Regions from separate parts of the Bradyrhizobium centrosematis genome, predicted to be linked through region 2. Evidence: predicted binding sites of a transcription regulator. Region 2 holds the regulator's gene; each other region holds the start of a gene.
The links. Region 2 encodes LexA, which represses DNA repair genes until DNA is damaged. Its sites were predicted from a motif close to TGTTCNNNNTGTGTTCNG; they were not measured.

Region 1: P6U31_RS27325 (PA0069 family radical SAM protein) is a predicted target of LexA. The motif match lies at 1,977-1,994, and genes of this name have one in related genera.
Region 3: P6U31_RS06220 (ribonuclease T2 family protein) is a predicted target of LexA. The motif match lies at 2,425-2,442, and genes of this name have one in related genera.

Annotation. Positions count from the first base shown of each region.
Region 1 covers NZ_CP120703.1:5,715,951-5,721,477, forward strand. The annotation lists gene P6U31_RS27315 (ribonuclease HII) at 1-237, opposite strand, end outside; gene P6U31_RS27320 (VOC family protein) at 310-765, opposite strand; gene P6U31_RS27325 (PA0069 family radical SAM protein) at 789-1,955, opposite strand; gene P6U31_RS27330 (phosphoketolase) at 2,165-4,579, shown strand; gene P6U31_RS27335 (acetate/propionate family kinase) at 4,582-5,527, shown strand, end outside.
Region 2 covers NZ_CP120703.1:3,674,929-3,680,455, reverse strand. The annotation lists gene P6U31_RS17765 (HAD family hydrolase) at 1-191, shown strand, start outside; gene P6U31_RS17760 (hypothetical protein) at 361-567, shown strand; gene glp (gephyrin-like molybdotransferase Glp) at 785-1,996, shown strand; gene lexA (transcriptional repressor LexA) at 2,173-2,874, shown strand; gene P6U31_RS17745 (hypothetical protein) at 3,434-3,868, shown strand; gene P6U31_RS17740 (ComEC/Rec2 family competence protein) at 3,985-5,527, opposite strand, start outside.
Region 3 covers NZ_CP120703.1:1,303,624-1,309,150, forward strand. The annotation lists gene P6U31_RS06205 (outer membrane protein) at 1-56, shown strand, start outside; gene P6U31_RS06210 (cold-shock protein) at 168-383, opposite strand; gene P6U31_RS06215 (23S rRNA (adenine(2030)-N(6))-methyltransferase RlmJ) at 647-1,507, opposite strand; gene P6U31_RS06220 (ribonuclease T2 family protein) at 1,675-2,379, opposite strand; gene P6U31_RS06225 (hypothetical protein) at 2,498-2,959, opposite strand; gene P6U31_RS06230 (hypothetical protein) at 3,145-3,438, shown strand; gene P6U31_RS06235 (DUF3617 domain-containing protein) at 3,481-4,011, shown strand; gene P6U31_RS06240 (ATP-binding protein) at 4,051-5,439, opposite strand; gene P6U31_RS06245 (response regulator) at 5,455-5,527, opposite strand, start outside.

The sequences.
Region 1 (5,527 bases), 2.0 Mb from region 2:
CGGGCCGCGGCCGGCCTCGTCGCAGCCGGCGACCGGCCAAACCCCGCGCTTGATCAGCGCGCGCTCGCGACGAAAGCTCGGGGGAGCGACGGCAATGACGCCTTTCCTGCCTGCGCTCTTGCCCGTCGACGCCTCGACCTCGGCGGCCTTCGCCGCCTTGGCAGGCGCGGGCTTCTTCGCAGCGGCCTTCTTGGGCGCGGCTTTGGCCGGCTTGGTCGCGGACTTGTCCCGAATCATGGCGGGATCGTGCGCAAACGACCCGGCCCGCGCAACCGGAAACCCGGCGCAATTCCCGTTATTCAGTGCGCCCTACTCCGCCAGATGCACCCGCCGGTCCTCACCAACGTCGATCCCGGGGGCGACCACGACCTCCCAGGGATGGCCGTCGGGGTCAGCGAAATAACCGGAATAGCCGCCGTAATCGGTCTCGTGTGCGGCCTTCACCAGCATCGCCCCCTTGCCAAGCGCGAAGGCCATCACCGCATCGACCTCCTCGCGCGTCCGACAGTTCCAGGCAAGCGTCATCCCGCGAAAGCTCGAAGGCCTCGGCCGGTCCCGCAACGCCGCGTCCGCCGCGAGCTGATCCCAGGGATACAGCGCGAGCACGGGACCACCGGTATCGTAGAACGCGACGGCCTCGCCGGTTGCCTTGAGCCGGCGCAAGAAACCGAGCGCGTCGTAAAAAGCGATGCTTGCACGGATGTCGCTGACGCCGAGCGTGATGACGGTGAGCCGCGGCACCGGCACAGTGAGTTCCTTGGCCATGCGACGCCTCTTCCACTTCCCGATCAGAACAGGCTGAGCTGATCGCCGTTCCGCTTCGGCCGCGCAAAGTGATCTGTCGTCAGCTTCGAGCGCCGCTTGTTCAGCCCCAGCCTGTCGCAGGCAATCTCGAAGCGACGACCGATGGTCCAGGCCATCGGTCCGGTGCCTTTCATCCGCTCGCCCCATTTGGCGTCGTAGTCGCGCCCGCCGCGCATGTCGCGAATCAGGGTGAAGACGTGGCGATAGCGGTCCGGATAGTTCGCCATCAGCCATTCGCGGAAGAGATCGCGCACCTCCAGCGGCAACCGCAGCAGCACATAGGAGGCTTCCTTGACGCCGGCATGGGCGGCGGCGTCGAGGATGCGCTCGATCTCGGAATCGTTCAGCGCCGGGATCACGGGCGCGACCATCACGGTGGTGGGAATGCCGGCGTCCGAGAGCTGCTTCAACGCCTCCAGCCGCTTCGGCGGCGTCGAGGCGCGCGGCTCCATGGTACGCGCGAGCTTCGGATCGAGCGAGGTGACCGAGATCGCGACCTTGGCGAGATTGCGCTTGGCCATTCGCGCCAGAATGTCGAGATCGCGCACCACCAGCGCCGATTTGGTGACGATGCCGACCGGATGGCCGGCACGTTCCAGCACTTCGAGGATGCCGCGCATGATTTTGCGCTCGCGCTCGATCGGCTGATAGGGATCGGTGTTGGTGCCGATCGCGATCATCCGCGGCTCGTAGCCGGAGGCGGCGAGCTCCTTCTCGAGCAGCGCCGGCGCCTCGGGCTTCGCAAACAGCTTCGACTCGAAATCGAGCCCCGGCGACAGGCCAAGAAAGGCGTGGGTCGGCCGGGCGAAGCAATAGACACAGCCGTGCTCGCAGCCGCGATAGGGATTGATCGAGCGGTCGAAGCCGATGTCGGGAGAATCGTTCCGGGTGATCACCTTGCGCGAAGTGTCGACCCCGACCGTGGTCTTGAACGGCGGCAGCTCTTCCAGGCTCTGCCAGCCGTCGTCGAAGGCGACGCGCGCCTCGGCCTCGTAGCGGCCGCTGGCGTTGGACTGTGCGCCGCGCCCTCGCCTGCGCCCACGCTCGATCGCGACGCCAAGTTCTGGAAAGTCAGAGCCCGCACCCGCCGGCTCGGAGGGCGCCTTGACCGGCGGGTGCTTGAGAGCATGAGAGGATGCTGCAGGACTCATGACGCCAAGATAGCACGCAAAAGGAACAAATCAAGAACGCAAACCAAAAATGGAAAAACAACCCATGCAAAGTAGCCGCCCAAAGTTCGGGCGCGGTCCTTTGACCTCTCGCAACATGCCCGTCATCGCGATTTCGTTTGATGCCGGTCGGGGATCAATCGTCCCGGAACAATGTTGGTGACGGTTGCCGGGTGAAGGTCAGCAGGAACATGACAAATCAACAACAATCGACCTCAGCGAGCAGCGATCTCGATCTCCTCGATCGCTACTGGCGTGCCGCGAATTACCTTTCCGTCGGGCAAATCTACCTGCTCGACAACCCGCTGCTGCGCGAGCCCTTGCGCGCCGAGCACATCAAGCCGCGTTTGCTCGGCCATTGGGGCACAACGCCCGGCCTCAACTTCATCTATGCCCATCTCAACCGCGTCATTCGCGCACTTGACGTCGACGTGATCTATGTCTGCGGCCCCGGTCATGGCGGGCCGGGCATGGTCGCCAACACTTATCTGGAAGGCAGCTACAGCGAGATCTATCCCGACATCGCGCGCGATGCGGATGGCATGCGCAAGCTGTTCAGGCAGTTCTCCTTCCCCGGCGGCATCCCGAGCCATGCCGCGCCGGAAACGCCGGGCTCGATCCACGAGGGTGGCGAGCTCGGCTACGCGCTGGTGCACGCCTATGGCGCGGCGCTGGACAATCCTGATTTGGTCGTTGCCTGCGTGGTCGGCGACGGCGAAGCCGAGACCGGCCCGCTCGCTGCGTCCTGGCACTCCAACAAGTTCCTGAACCCCGTCCATGACGGCGCGGTGCTGCCGATCCTGCATTTGAACGGCTACAAGATCGCCAACCCGACCGTGCTCGGACGGATGCGAGATGCGGAAATCTGCGATCTGTTCCGCGGCTTCGGCCACGAGCCGCTGTTCGTCGAGGGTGATGATCCCAAATTGATGCACCAGGCCATGGCCGACGCGCTCGATGTCGCATTCGCCAGCATCCGTTCGATCCAGCAGCACGCACGGGACGGACGCAAAAGCGTCGGGCGGCCGCGCTGGCCGATGATCGTGCTGCGCAGCCCGAAGGGGTGGACCGGCCCGAAAGAGGTTGACGGCAAGAAGGTCGAGGGCTTTTGGCGCGCCCATCAGGTCCCCGTCGCAAGCTGCCGCGAAAACCCCGCGCACCGACAAGTGCTGGAAGACTGGATGCGCAGTTACGAGCCCGAAAAACTGTTCGACAAGAACGGCGCGCTGATCCCCGAGCTTCAGGCGCTGGCGCCTGGCGGCACCCGCCGCATGGGAGCCAATCCGCATGCTAATGGCGGCCTGCTCAAGAAGGAGCTGAAGCTGCCGGACTTCCGCAGCTTCGCCATCGAGGTCCCACGCCCCGGCGGCGTCATCGCCGAGGCGACGCGCGAGCTCGGCAAATTCCTGCGCGACGTCATCACGCTCAACGCCAAGGAGCGCAACTTCCGCATCATGGGCCCGGACGAGACCGCCTCAAACCGGCTGGACGCGGTGTTCGAGGCGACCGAACGCGTCTGGATGGAGCCGATCGAATCCTACGATGTGCATCTGGCGCAAGACGGCCGCGTCATGGAGGTGCTGAGCGAGCATCTCTGCCAGGGCTGGCTCGAGGGCTATCTGCTCACCGGCAGGCACGGCTTCTTCTCGTGCTACGAGGCCTTCATCCACATCGTGGATTCCATGTTCAATCAGCACGCCAAATGGCTGAAGGTCACGCGTGATCTGCCGTGGCGGCGCCCGATCGCCTCGCTCAATTATCTCCTGACCTCGCATGTCTGGCGTCAGGACCACAACGGCTTCAGCCATCAGGACCCCGGCTTCGTCGATCTCGTCGCCAACAAGAAGGCCGATATCGTCCGCATCTACTTCCCGCCGGATGCCAACACGCTGCTGTGGATCGCCGACCATGCTTTGCGCACCTACAATCGCATCAACGTCATCGTTGCCGGCAAGCAGCCGGCGCCGCAATGGCTCTCGATGCAGGACGCAGCCACGCATTGCGATGCCGGAATCGGCATCTGGACCTGGGCGGGGACAGAAGAGGCAACGGGCGAGCCCGACGTGGTGATGGCCTGCGCCGGCGACGTGCCGACGCTGGAAACGCTCGCTGCCGTCGACCTCCTGCGCAAGGCGCTGCCAGACCTGAAGATCCGCGTCGTCAACGTCGTCGACCTCATGACGCTGCAACCGAAGGAGCAGCATCCGCATGGCCTGTCCGACCGCGACTTCGACAGCCTGTTCACGACGGACAAGCCCGTCATCTTCGCCTATCACGGCTATCCCTATCTGATCCACCGGCTGACCTACAACCGCACCAACCATGCCGGCATCCATGTGCGCGGCTTTGCCGAGGAAGGCACCACGACGACGCCGTTCGACATGGTCGTGCTCAACGAGCTCGACCGCTACCACCTCGCGATCGAGGCGATCGAACGCGTGCCTGGGCTCGCAGCCAAGGCCGCGCAGGCCAAGCAGCAATTTCGCGACAAGCTGATCGAGCATTCGCGCTATGTGCGCGAGCATGGCGAGGACATGCCGGAGATCCGCGACTGGGTCTGGCCCAACAGTTCCGGCGGCAACACCCCCGCCGAAGCCGGCGACTAGCCATGTCGGACAAGGTCCTCGTCCTCAACTCGGGATCGTCGAGCATCAAGTTCGGCCTGTTCGATATCGCGGCGACTGAGCCCGGCCTGCTTTGCAAGGGCCTGCTCGACGAGCACGAGGCAAGACCCCGGCTCGTGGTGAGGAGTCCCGAAGGCGAAGACCTGTTCGAGACGCGAAGAGAGGCTGCGGGTGCCGAGGGCGGTCATCTGTTCGCCGACGTGCTCGCCTTCATCGCGGACCGCTTCGGCGAACGTCCATTGCGGGCCGTCGGCCATCGTATCGTCCATGGAGGGCCGGACTATTCAGGTCCGGTCGCGCTGACGGACGAAGTCATCGCGAGGCTCGCGGCGTTGACGCCGCTGGCGCCGCTGCACCAGCCGCGGTGCCTCGCGCCGATTCGCGCGCTTGCGGCGATCCGGCCTGCGCTGACGCAGATCGCCTGCTTCGACACCGCCTTCCATCACAGCATGCTCCCGCCCACCAACCGTTTCGCCATCCCGCGGCGGTATGAAGAGCGCGGCGTCAGGCGCTACGGTTTTCACGGCCTCTCCTTTGAATACGTCGCGGGCCGCCTCGCCGAGATCGCCCCGGAGCTTGCGTGCAAGCGCACCGTGATCGCGCATCTCGGCAACGGCGCCAGCCTGTGCGCGCTACGCGATGGCCGCAGCGTCGACACGACGATGGGACTGACCCCGCTCGACGGCCTCATGATGGGTACGCGCAGCGGCGCCATCGATCCCGGCGTGCTGCTGTATCTCCTGCAGCACGAGACGATGTCGGTGGATGAGGTCCAGCACCTGCTCTACCACCAGTCCGGCCTCGTCGGCGTCTCCGGCATCTCCGCCGACATGCGAACGCTGCTGGCGAGCCGCGAGACCGCTGCGCGTGAAGCCGTCGATCTCTTCACTTTCCGTGCGGCGCAGCAGGTCGCGACAATGGCGACGACGC
Region 2 (5,527 bases):
TCGGCCTGCGCAAACCGGATGCGGAGGCTTTCGACCATGTCGTGGCCGCGATCGGCGTACCCGCTGAGCGCATCGTGTTCTTCGACGACCTCGCCGAGAACGTCGAGGGGGCACGGGCGCGCGGCCTGACGGCAGTGCATGTGACCTCGCCGCGTGATGTCGGGAACGCATTGAAGGCATTGGGTATCTGACCCAAATCCCTTCGTTCCGCACAGCCCACGGCGGAAGCGCTTCCCGAACTAAATTTGCAGCGAATGTGGAACCTGATCACTTTGTGCATTTTTATACAGAGTTCCGGGAACGGAATACCACCCTCCGGACTCTTGAGTCCGTTGGGACTTCTACACCGGACTGATCGACGTGCTGGGCAAAACCTACCTCACCAAGCAAGCCTCTCTCCTGCTTGAATTCGCAAGAAACACCTCGGATTCGGACCTTTCCGCCAAGCTGATCAGCAAGGCGGCCGACCTGAAATCGCAGGCCGACCCGCTCCCCGACAAGGATCAAGGGCCCAAAGCTCCAGACGTCGCGTTCGGCCTCGGTACGGACGGACCGACTGGGAGCTGACCGATGCTGGCCGTGGCGCTTGTTTTTCTCGTTCTTGCCATGGCTATCCTCATGCCGGTTTGCCTTGCCTTCCGGATCATGCCCCGGCGGATGTGAGCTTCCTTCCTCTGCACGGAGATCACGCAGGATAAATCATTCTGCGTGCTGCTTTGCCTCGCGCCTGCACTCGGCTAGAACTCTCCGCCATTTTATCGATGTGCTCAGCAGGAGTTCAGCCGTGGCCTTGATGCCGGTTTCCGACGCCCTCGCTGCGGTGCTGGCGGCTGCAGAGCCGCTGCCTGAACAGATGGTTTCGCTCGACGAAGCCTACCACCGCGTGCTCGCCCATGACCTCGCGGCGCGGCGCACGCAGCCGCCGCAAGCCATGTCGGCGATGGACGGCTATGCCGTGCGCACGGTCGATGCGGCAACGATCAATTCCAGGCTGACGGTGATCGGCGAGGTCGCCGCGGGACGTCCCTTTGACGGAACGGTCGGGGCCGGCGAAGCCGTGCGGATCTTCACCGGCGGCGTCGTTCCAGACGGCGCGGACGCGGTGGTGATCCAGGAGGACACGGTTGCGGACGGCAACAGCGTCACCATCAAGGAAGCGGCGATCGCCGGACGGCACATTCGCCCGGCCGGCGTCGATTTCCGCGAGGGTGACGTGCTGCTGCGCAAGGGAACCCGGCTGACCGAGCGCGATCTCGCACTGGCCGCCGGCATGAATCACCCGCGCCTGCCCGTCCGCCGCCGTCCGAAGGTTGCGATCCTCGCCACCGGCGATGAGCTGGTGATGCCCGGCACCACGCCCGGCCCCGGCCAGATCGTCTATTCCAACGGTTACGCCCTGCATGCACTCGCCCGCAGCGAGGGCGCGGAGACCATCGACCTCGGTGTCGCCGCCGATACGCTGGAGGCGACCTCCGCCGGAATCCGCCGCGCCCGCGACAGCGGTGCCGACATCCTGATCACCACCGGCGGCGCGTCCGTCGGCGACCACGATCTGGTCCAGCAGGCGCTCAAGGACGAAGGCATCGCGATGGCCTTCTGGAAGATCGCGATGCGGCCGGGCAAGCCGATGATGCACGGGCGGCTCGGCGCCATGCGCGTGATCGGCCTGCCCGGCAATCCGGTGTCGTCCTACGTGTGCGCCTTCCTGTTCATGGTGCCGCTGATTCGTGCCCTCTCGGGCCGACAAGTGATTCATCATCAGCGCGAGCGCGCCGTGCTGGGCCGCGATCTCGCTGCCAACGACCAGCGCGAGGATTACTTGCGCGCGCGCCTGGAGCTGCGCGACGACGGCGCGCAAGTCGCCGTTCCCGTCAGCCATCAGGACTCCTCTCTGCTTGCGAATCTCGCTGCGGCACAGGTACTTCTCGTCCGCGCGCCCTTCGCGCCGAAGGTCGAGGCCGGCAGCCCGTGCGAGGTGCTGCGGCTACCGGTTTGAACCGCGCGGCCACACGCATTCCGCGAGTTTCGCTCCGTTCACCGTAAATTAAGCAGTTGCGGAACACATATCGAACATATAGTGTCCGTTCATGATTTGTTTCGAGCATGTAGCGCCTTGTCGCTGAATTCACCGTCTCGGAATCGAACGACATCAACCGGGGGACTTTGGTCGAGATGTTAACGCGCAAACAATACGAGCTTCTGCGGTTCATCAGCGAACGCTTGAAGGAAAGCGGCGTGCCGCCCTCCTTCGACGAGATGAAGGATGCGCTCGACCTGCGCTCGAAGTCAGGCATCCACCGCCTGATCACCGCGCTCGAGGAGCGCGGCTTCATCCGCCGCCTGCCCAACCGCGCCCGCGCCATCGAAGTGATCAAGCTGCCGGAGCTCCAGGCCGCGGCCGGCAACCGACGCGGCTTCACGCCGAGCGTCATCGAAGGCAATCTCGGCAAGGTCCGCGCGAGCTCCAGCCCGCCCGCGGACGAGGGCGAGCGGCCCGTGGCAGTGCCGGTGATGGGCCGCATCGCGGCCGGTACGCCGATCGAGGCGTTGCAGACCCGCAGCCACACCATCAGCGTGCCGCCTGACATGCTCGGCTCGGGCGAGCATTACGCACTCGAAGTGCGCGGCGATTCCATGGTCGAGGCCGGTATCCTCGATGGTGACATGGCGCTGATCCAACGCAACGAGAGCGCCGACACCGGCGACATCGTAGTGGCGCTGATCGACGACGAAGAGGCCACGCTCAAGCGCTTCCGCCGCCGCGGCGCCTCGATCGCCCTCGAGCCCGCCAATGCCGCCTATGAGGTGCGCATCCTGCCGCCGAACCGCGTCAAGATTCAGGGCAAGCTGATCGGGCTTTACCGGAAGTACTGATTGCGGACGTACTCGGCACGCGAATATCCGGCGCCTCACGCGCCTTCGTTCGGGATGCCGATCAGAGATTGGAGCGGACGGATGTCCGCTCCGGCTGGATAGTCTTTCTGGTTCTGCACAGATTATCCGGCCCCTTCTCCACGGCCAGGTCCTCGGCGTACCGCCAGAGGCAGCATCGCGTCACAGCGTCCCGCGTTCGAGGGGATAGGCAAGCGCGTATCGCTCGAGTGTCGGCGCTGATGGCAGCACTGGGCATCGCACGCGGTTGCCGCGCAATCGCGTCATCATGTCCGCAACGCCTGGCGCAGTGCAATTGCGCCGCATCGCAATCGTGCTGGCGATGCAGGCGTCGCGTTTGCCAGCCGTTGAGACGTGCCGGCCAAATGCACGGCAGCCCGCTTTGTTCCTAGCGAATTCGGGAAAGATAATGTGATCGCGGCGCTGAGGTCCCAGCCGCAGATTCGCCTTCAACCAAGCAGAGTCTTGCGTGCTTACTCTGACAGAGGCCTGTGCCTCCAAGAGAGGTACGGGTCGCTATTCTTCGCATGAGGAGCACCCGATGTGTGACTACAGCCTGCATGCCGTCGCGACGCGCCCCGCGGAAGTCGGCGAGACGATCGTCACGACCACGTTCCGCGGCACGTCGACGCGCGGCTTCGCCTCCGAAGCCGATCTCTCCGTCGCGGTCTGCCTGCTTCCGGGAACGGAGCTCGCCTTCGCCGACAACGTCCGCTACGACAACCGCTGGATCTGGACGCGCACCGTCAATTCCCGCGTCGGAAAATTCGGCAAGATCGATCCGCACATTCCCGACCGCCATCACGACGCGATCGAATTCCCTGACGGCAAATACGTGCTGGTGACGCAGCTCGTCGAAGGCCAGCGCGCGACCGTGCTGCAACTGCCCGTGACCCAACCGGTCGGCGAGCGCGAGCACAAGCCGCAGATCATCGCCGACAGCCGGCCGCCGGTGACGCGCCTGCCGATCGGCTGACGCCGCCCCGGCCGCCAGGTCGAGGCTAAGGAAATGCCATCGCCGGCCGCGGCCGGCGAGATGGTATGGTTTGCGTCTCACGGAATCCCATCGGACCGTCCACTTCCCCTCCATCCTCAATCGTCGGCCTGCAAGTCGGTCTCCGATGGCGTTGCGTCGCGGTTGCGGGGAGCCGCCTTCGGCGCAAGACTGCCGTCGAAATCGCCTTCGCCGGCGCCGGCAGGCAACCACGGGCGGTTGGAGCCTCTCGCCCTCACTGCTTGGACGGAAAATCCGTCACCACGCTGCGTGAGCGCCAGCGCGCCCTGGCGAACCAGCCGCTGCCGATCCACCACCATCGCCGCACAATCGGGCGGCGCGGGCCGTGGCGTCACCACCAATGTGGCACGGCTGCAATCGTCAGCCAACGCGTCGATGCGCAAGGCCAGCGCGACCAGCCGTCCGTCGGCGAGCGGCGTGACGCAGCCGGCCTCGTCGCACGATATGCCGTCGGCCAGCGCGCTACTGCCGGCATCGCGCGGATCGGCGTCGGCCGCCAACCACTCCCTCAGCATGAAATTGTCCTTCCCCGCCCTGATCAGGTGCAAACGCCCGTCCCTGCCCCGCACCGCGACACTCGCGCCGTCCCCGGCAATCAGGATATCGGGCTGCTGCACCGACAGACCCCAGGCGATCGAAGCCAGCAGCACCACTGCACCGGCCCAGCGCAAGGGGGTACGCAACAAGCCCATCACGATGATGCCGAGGCTCGCTCCGACCAGCGGCGCCATACCGAACGCCGGGATGCGGCCGACCGCGCCCGGCAAGGCGGCCACCCAGCGGGAGACCGCAACCATCCAGTCGATGCCCAGTCCCATCAGCCACCAGAACACGCCGTCGAGCCCGAACGGAGCAGCCAGCAATCCCAACAACCCGGCCGGCATCACCAGTGCTGAGACCACCGGCATCGCCCCCAGATTGGCGAGCACGCCGTAGGGCGTGACGCGATGGAAGTGAAAGGCGGCATAGGGCGTGGTCGCAAGCCCCGCGATCAGCGAGGCCAGAAACAACATCGCGATCTCGCGGCCGCCCCACAGCGCGACACGCGCAGTCGCCGAATGGTCAGGCGAGGCAAGCAGGTTCGGCATGCCGATCTGCACCAGCGCCACCAGCCCGAGCGTTGCCGCAAACGACATCTGGAAGCTCGGATGCACCAGCGCCTCCGGCGCGACCGCGAGCACGATCAGCGCTGCCACGGCCAGTGTGCGGAAGGTGATGGCGCGGCGATCGACCATGACCGCGATCAGCACCACCGCCGTCATGAAGAACGATCGTTGCGTTGCGACCTCCGCGCCCGAGAGCAGAAGATAGAACGCCGCCGCAACCAGCGCCGCGGCCGCCGACCATTTCTTGATGGGAAAGCCGACGGCGAGACCCGGGATCAATGCCAGCAGCGCGCGCACCGCGAAGAACACGACGCCCGCGACCACCGCCATGTGATAGCCGGAGATCGAAAGCACGTGGCCGAGCCCCGAGACGAACATCGCGTCGTTGACAGGCGTGGAAATCGCATCGCGTCGTCCGGTGAGCAGCGCTGTCGCGATCGCGCGGTTATCGCCCTCGAGCGTGGCGCGGATGCGGGCATCGATCGCATCGCGCAGGCCCTGCATGAAGGCGGCA
Region 3 (5,527 bases), 2.4 Mb from region 2:
TGTCAAACGGCTATAGCGCCAGCGTTGTTCGCGCGGGCGTGAACTATCACTTCTGATAGCTGAAGAAGAAAATACCGGACCACAACTTCCCGGCCGCTCGCGGCCGGGATTTTTTTGCCAAGTATTTCTGCGCCGAGTATTGCGCCGAATGTGTTGCGTCAGGCCCTCTAGGAGAGGATGACCAGGTTGACCGCCTTTGGTCCCTTCCCCTTCTTGTCGGGCTCGACTTCGAAAGTAATACGCTGTCCTTCCGCAAGGTCCTTCAGTCCGGCCCGCTCCACAGCAGTAATGTGCACGAAGACGTCGCGGCCGCCGTCGTCAGGCTTGATGAAACCGTAGCCGCGTTCGCCGTTGAAAAACTTAACCGTTCCCGTCATGGCCATCGGGAAACTCCCCCTCATTGCTCCTCCGCCGCGACGCAGACTCACGTCACGACATGACCGGACGTTACGAAGCCCGGGAGCTGGCCATCCTTGGGCGAACCTGATGGTCCGGCCGGATCTTTCTTAGGCCTTCACTCCGCCGCAACCATTCGCGGAAGCGGAACGTAAAGCCAGTCACAGAAACAGCATAATACGGTTCTCTGCGGATTGACTACCGCTCCTGCATATTTTTCCCAAGAATGCCGGAGTGTTACGGCTTGGCTTTAAGGCTTGGGGACCTCCAATCGGAATCTGGCAGCGCCGCCCTGGCCGAGCGGCATTTCCAGCTCGGGCAGGATCGTCTTGAGCTCGCCCTGCAGCGTGTAGGGCGGATTGACGATCAGGAGCCCGGTGGAGGCAAGGGCGCCGCCGTCGAGCTGGGGCGCGACGCTGAACTCGAGGCGCAGACATTTTCCCGGTGGTTTTGCTGCAGCTGCGAGCCGGGCGACCGTTTGGGCCAGCGCGTCGGTGGCGCGCCGGTTCTTGGCCGGATACCAGATCACATAAATACCGGTGGGCCATTTGGCGAAGGCGGTGGAGAAGGCCTCGCTCAGCCGCTCGAACTCGTCCTTGGCCTCGAAGGGCGGATCGATCAGCACGAGGCCGCGCCGCTCCTTTGGCGGCACGAAGGCCGGCAGCGCCACCCAGCCGTCGAGACCGACCACGCGGGCCTGTTCGTCGCGGCGCAGCACGTCGATCAGCGCTTTCCGCGCCTTCGGCTCGAGCTCGCAGGCGACGAGCCGGTCCTGCGGCCTCAGCAGGCCGCGCGCGATCAATGGCGAGCCGGGATAGGCCTTGAGCTCGCCCTTCGGATTGAAGGCGCGGACGATGTCGAGATAGGGCTTGGTCAGCGCCGCGCTCTCGTTCGACAGGCGCGCCTGCATCAGCCGCGCGATGCCGGTCAGCCATTCGCCGCCCCGGCGCGCTTCGTCGCTGTCGAGGTCGTAGAGGCCGGCCCCGGCATGGGTGTCGATGACGCGGAACGCCCCCGGCTTCTCCTGCAAATAGGTGATGATGCGCGCCAGCACGATGTGCTTGATGACATCGGCGAAATTGCCGGCGTGGAAGGCGTGGCGGTAGTTCATGGGATCGGACTACGTTGTCTTGCGCGATCCTAACCCCTTGTCATTGCGAGCGCAGCGAAGCAATCCGGAATCCATCCGCGGCGGCAGTCTGGATTGCTTCGTCGCCAGCGCAAAATTGCTTTGCAATTTTTGTCGCGGGCTCCTCGCAATAACGAAGGCTGGAGGAACTAGCCGCCCCTGATCGGCGGCATGGTGACCTGATCGCGGCGGCAGGCGCGGCGTTCGATCTCCTCGCAGGCCCGGAATTGCAGGTCCTTGCTGAGGCAGATGCGGACCTCGGAGAGCCTGGTCCGGTTGCAGGTAACCGAGACGGCGGCACTGCTCAGCCCCGGATTGGCCTTGATGAAGGCTTCCTCGACCTCCGCCGGCGCCACCGTCTTGGTCTGTGACAAATCGAGATATTCGGCCGGTATCTTGATCGCGGCGCGCGCTTTGCGGATCGTCTCGAAATAGCTGCGATCGGCGAGGCCCGAGCAGGTGCCGTGCTTGTCCCACTCGTTGAAGATCAGTCCCGGCGCCGGCATCAGATCGAGCATCGAGGAGACGATGCTGCGGTTCAGGCGCGGCGCGGGCCGCTGGCAATATTCCGGGAAGCCGTTCTCATATTGCGGCCACAGGCCATGCACCACGAAGGCATAGGGCCGTCCGCTGCACTGGATTTGGGAGCGGCCGCCACGCTCGGCCGCCTCCTCGCAAAACGAGGGCGACCACGACAGCGACAGCACATAGAAGTCGAACTCGCCGGGCGTGTTCTGCCGCTTGTCCTGCGCCTTCGCCTCGCCGGCGACCGAGGCCAAGCCCGCGGCGAGGATCAGGGAAAGGGCCAGCGAGATCACCAAGCGAGACAATGAATGCAATCTGGAATGAAACATGGCGACGCCCCTCAACTAGACTGTGCGGGAAGCCTAGCAGCCGAGAAGAACATTTCAAGAACAAAATTCAGGCGGCAACCGTTTGGCCGCTGACTGACCCCGAATCAGGCTCTTCGAATCAGGGCTTGGCGGCGCGGCAGGCCGGATTGTAGGCCCAGTTGCGGTCGAGGCCGACCACGCACCATTCGACGCCGTTGCCATAGCCGGCGAAGCCGCCATCCTCGATCAGCGAGAAGTGCACCTTGCGCACCTTGCCGTCGTTGAGCATGGCGTCCGCGGTGCAATAGCGGCGCGGGATGTTGTCGGACTGCCAGGGACGAAACGCGGTCTCGCGGACGGCGGAGAAGCCGGTGATCCTCAGGGAGGAATTCCAGAACGAGCTTTCCTTTTCCCAGAACTGGGTGGCGATCGTCGGCAGCGCCCTGTCGCAATCGGCCACCGCGCCGTCATAGCGCGGCCCGCTCAGCCAGAAATTCATCTCGAGCGGATTGGCCGCCCTGGCTTCGCCGAGCGACAGCGCTCCGAACATGAGGCCGAGCACGGCGGCAAAGCGGAGCGATTTCGGGGAGGGGGCGCGCATGGTCAATCCGGACAGCTAAGGTCTTGCGAGGTTCGGACGGTGCCGCGAAGGCCGGGGGAGGTCAAGTGCAGCGCGGCAACACTTCGCCAGGAGTTGACCACAACGTCGCAGCCGGCAGGGCTTCGGTTCTTTTCACTTCCATCCCGGCACCGTAAACTGGCGGCCAGCCAATTGGAGTGACGGGAATGCGAATCATTGCGGCCGCGAGCCTTCTTGCCTTGGGGTTGATGGCGAGCCAGCCGGCGCGCGCGGATATCCTTCCGGTACCGCCGTTCAAGGGCAACGATACCGGCGGCATCATCGCCTATTCGATGGCCACCCAGGTCGATGCGCGGCAGGTCGCCGTCGATCACTGCGCGCGTTATGGCAAGGTGGTCAAATTCCTGGCGATGCAGGCCTATGAGGGCGGCTACATCTCGTTCTCCTGCCGCTGGGTACCCTATGGCGCCGCCAATCAGCCGATCCGCACGCTCTACTGAGGCGTTGTCGTAACGCCGCGATCTCTGCCTGGAGATTCTCGCATGACGCGCAAACTTGCTTTGCTCGGCTCGACGCTTTGCCTTGTGGTGCCGGCCGGCAGCGCCAGCGCCGACGATCTGCCGGTGCGCAAGGCCGGCCTTTGGGAAATGAAGCTGGTCACATCAGGCTCGCCCGTGCCCGAGATGACCATGCAGCACTGCACCGACGAGACCGTCGACAGGGAGATGAGCAACAACGTCTCGCCGATGGCCAAGCAGATCTGCGCCAAGCAGGAGATCAAGAAGACGGCGACCGGCTATGTCAGCGATTCCGAGTGCAGCGTCGCCGGCGTGAACACGACGTCGCATGCCGAGATCACGGGCGATTTCAACTCGGCCTATACGGTGAAGACCTCCTCGCACGCGCAAGGCGGCGTCGCCGGTGCTGCGGGGCGCGATACGACCATGACGCTGCAAGCCAAATGGCTCGGTGCGTGCAAGCCGGACCAGAAGCCCGGCGACATCGTGATGCCCGGCGGCTTCAAGATGAACGTGCGCGACATGGACAAGCTGAAGGCGCTGCTGCCGAAGTGAGTTGTCGCCCTCTTCTCCCACATGGGAAGAAGAGAGGAGCTACACCGGAATCCTCACGCTCGCCCTCAATCCTCCCATCGGGCTGTCGCCGAGGGTGATGTCGCCGCCATGCGAGCGGGCGATATCGCGGGCGATGGCAAGGCCGAGGCCGGTGCCGCCTTCGTCCTGATTGCGGGCGTTGTCCAGCCGCAGGAACGGCTTGAACACCTCTTCGCGCAAATGCGTGGGAATGCCGGGGCCGTCGTCGTCGACCGTCACGGTCAAATAACGGTGATCGCGCTGGCCGGTGATGGCGATGCTTTTGCCGTAGCGCGCCGCGTTGGTGACGAGGTTGGCGAGGCAGCGCTTGAACGAGGCCGGTTTGACCGTCACCACGGGCAGGCCGTGGAAGGCGACGGTCGCGGTGTGGCCATGGCGCTCGGCGTCGCTGCGCAGCTCCTCGAGCGCCTGCGCCATGTCGGTCGGCTGCGACTGCTCGCCGGAATCGCCGCGCGCAAACGCAAGGTAATCCTCCAGCATCATCGACATCTCGTCGACGTCCTTGCGCATGCCCTCGAGCTCCGGGCTGTCGCCGATCAGGGCAAGCTCGAGCTTGAAGCGGGTCAGGATGGTGCGCAGATCGTGGCTGACGCCGGCGAGCATCGCGGTGCGCTGCTCCATCGTGCGCTCGATACGCGATTTCATCTCGAGGAAGGCGACCGCCGCGCGCCGCACCTCGCGCGCGCCGCGCGGGCGGAAGTTCGGCGCCTCGCGGCCCTTGCCGAAGCTTTCGGCGGCGTCGGCGAGGCGCAGGATCGGCTTGATCTGGTTGCGCAGGAACAGCACCGCGACGATCAGGAGGATCGAGGACGTGCCGACCATCCAGAACAGGAAGATCTCCGAGTTGGAGGCATAGGCGGCGCTGCGCTGCGCGAACACGCGCATCACGGCATCGTCGAGCTGGATGCGGATCTCGACGAGATTGGAGCGGCCGACCGTGTCGATCCAGAACGCGCGGCCGATCTGGCGGCCGAGCTGCACCGACAGCGTCTGGTCGAGCAGCGAGAAGAACGGCTTCGGTCCCGGCGGCGGCATGTCGCCGGCGGGCAGGAAATCGACGACGAGGCCGAGGCGCTGCTGCGCGATGCGGCGGATCTGGTCGCGATCTTTGTCCTGCGGATAGCCCTTGTAGACGTCGATCAGCGCGGCGATGTCCTGCACCACTGCGGCGGACAGGCGACGCGTCACCGTGTTCCAGTGCCGCTCCATGAATACGAAGGCGACGACCGATTGCAGCACCACCATCGGCACGATCATGATGAGGAGCGCGCGGGCATAGAGGCCGGTCGGCATCCAGCCCTTGAACGCATTGCCCATCCAGCCATTGGCGGCGGAGACGCGGCCGGCAGCGCTCTTCAAAAGCGTCAGGCCGGTATCGATCGTGCTCATCTGGCGCGCTTCAATTTATGGCGAGGCAACCAGCCGGTAGCCGATACCGCGCACCGCCTGCAGGAACAACGGATTGGCGGGATCGGTC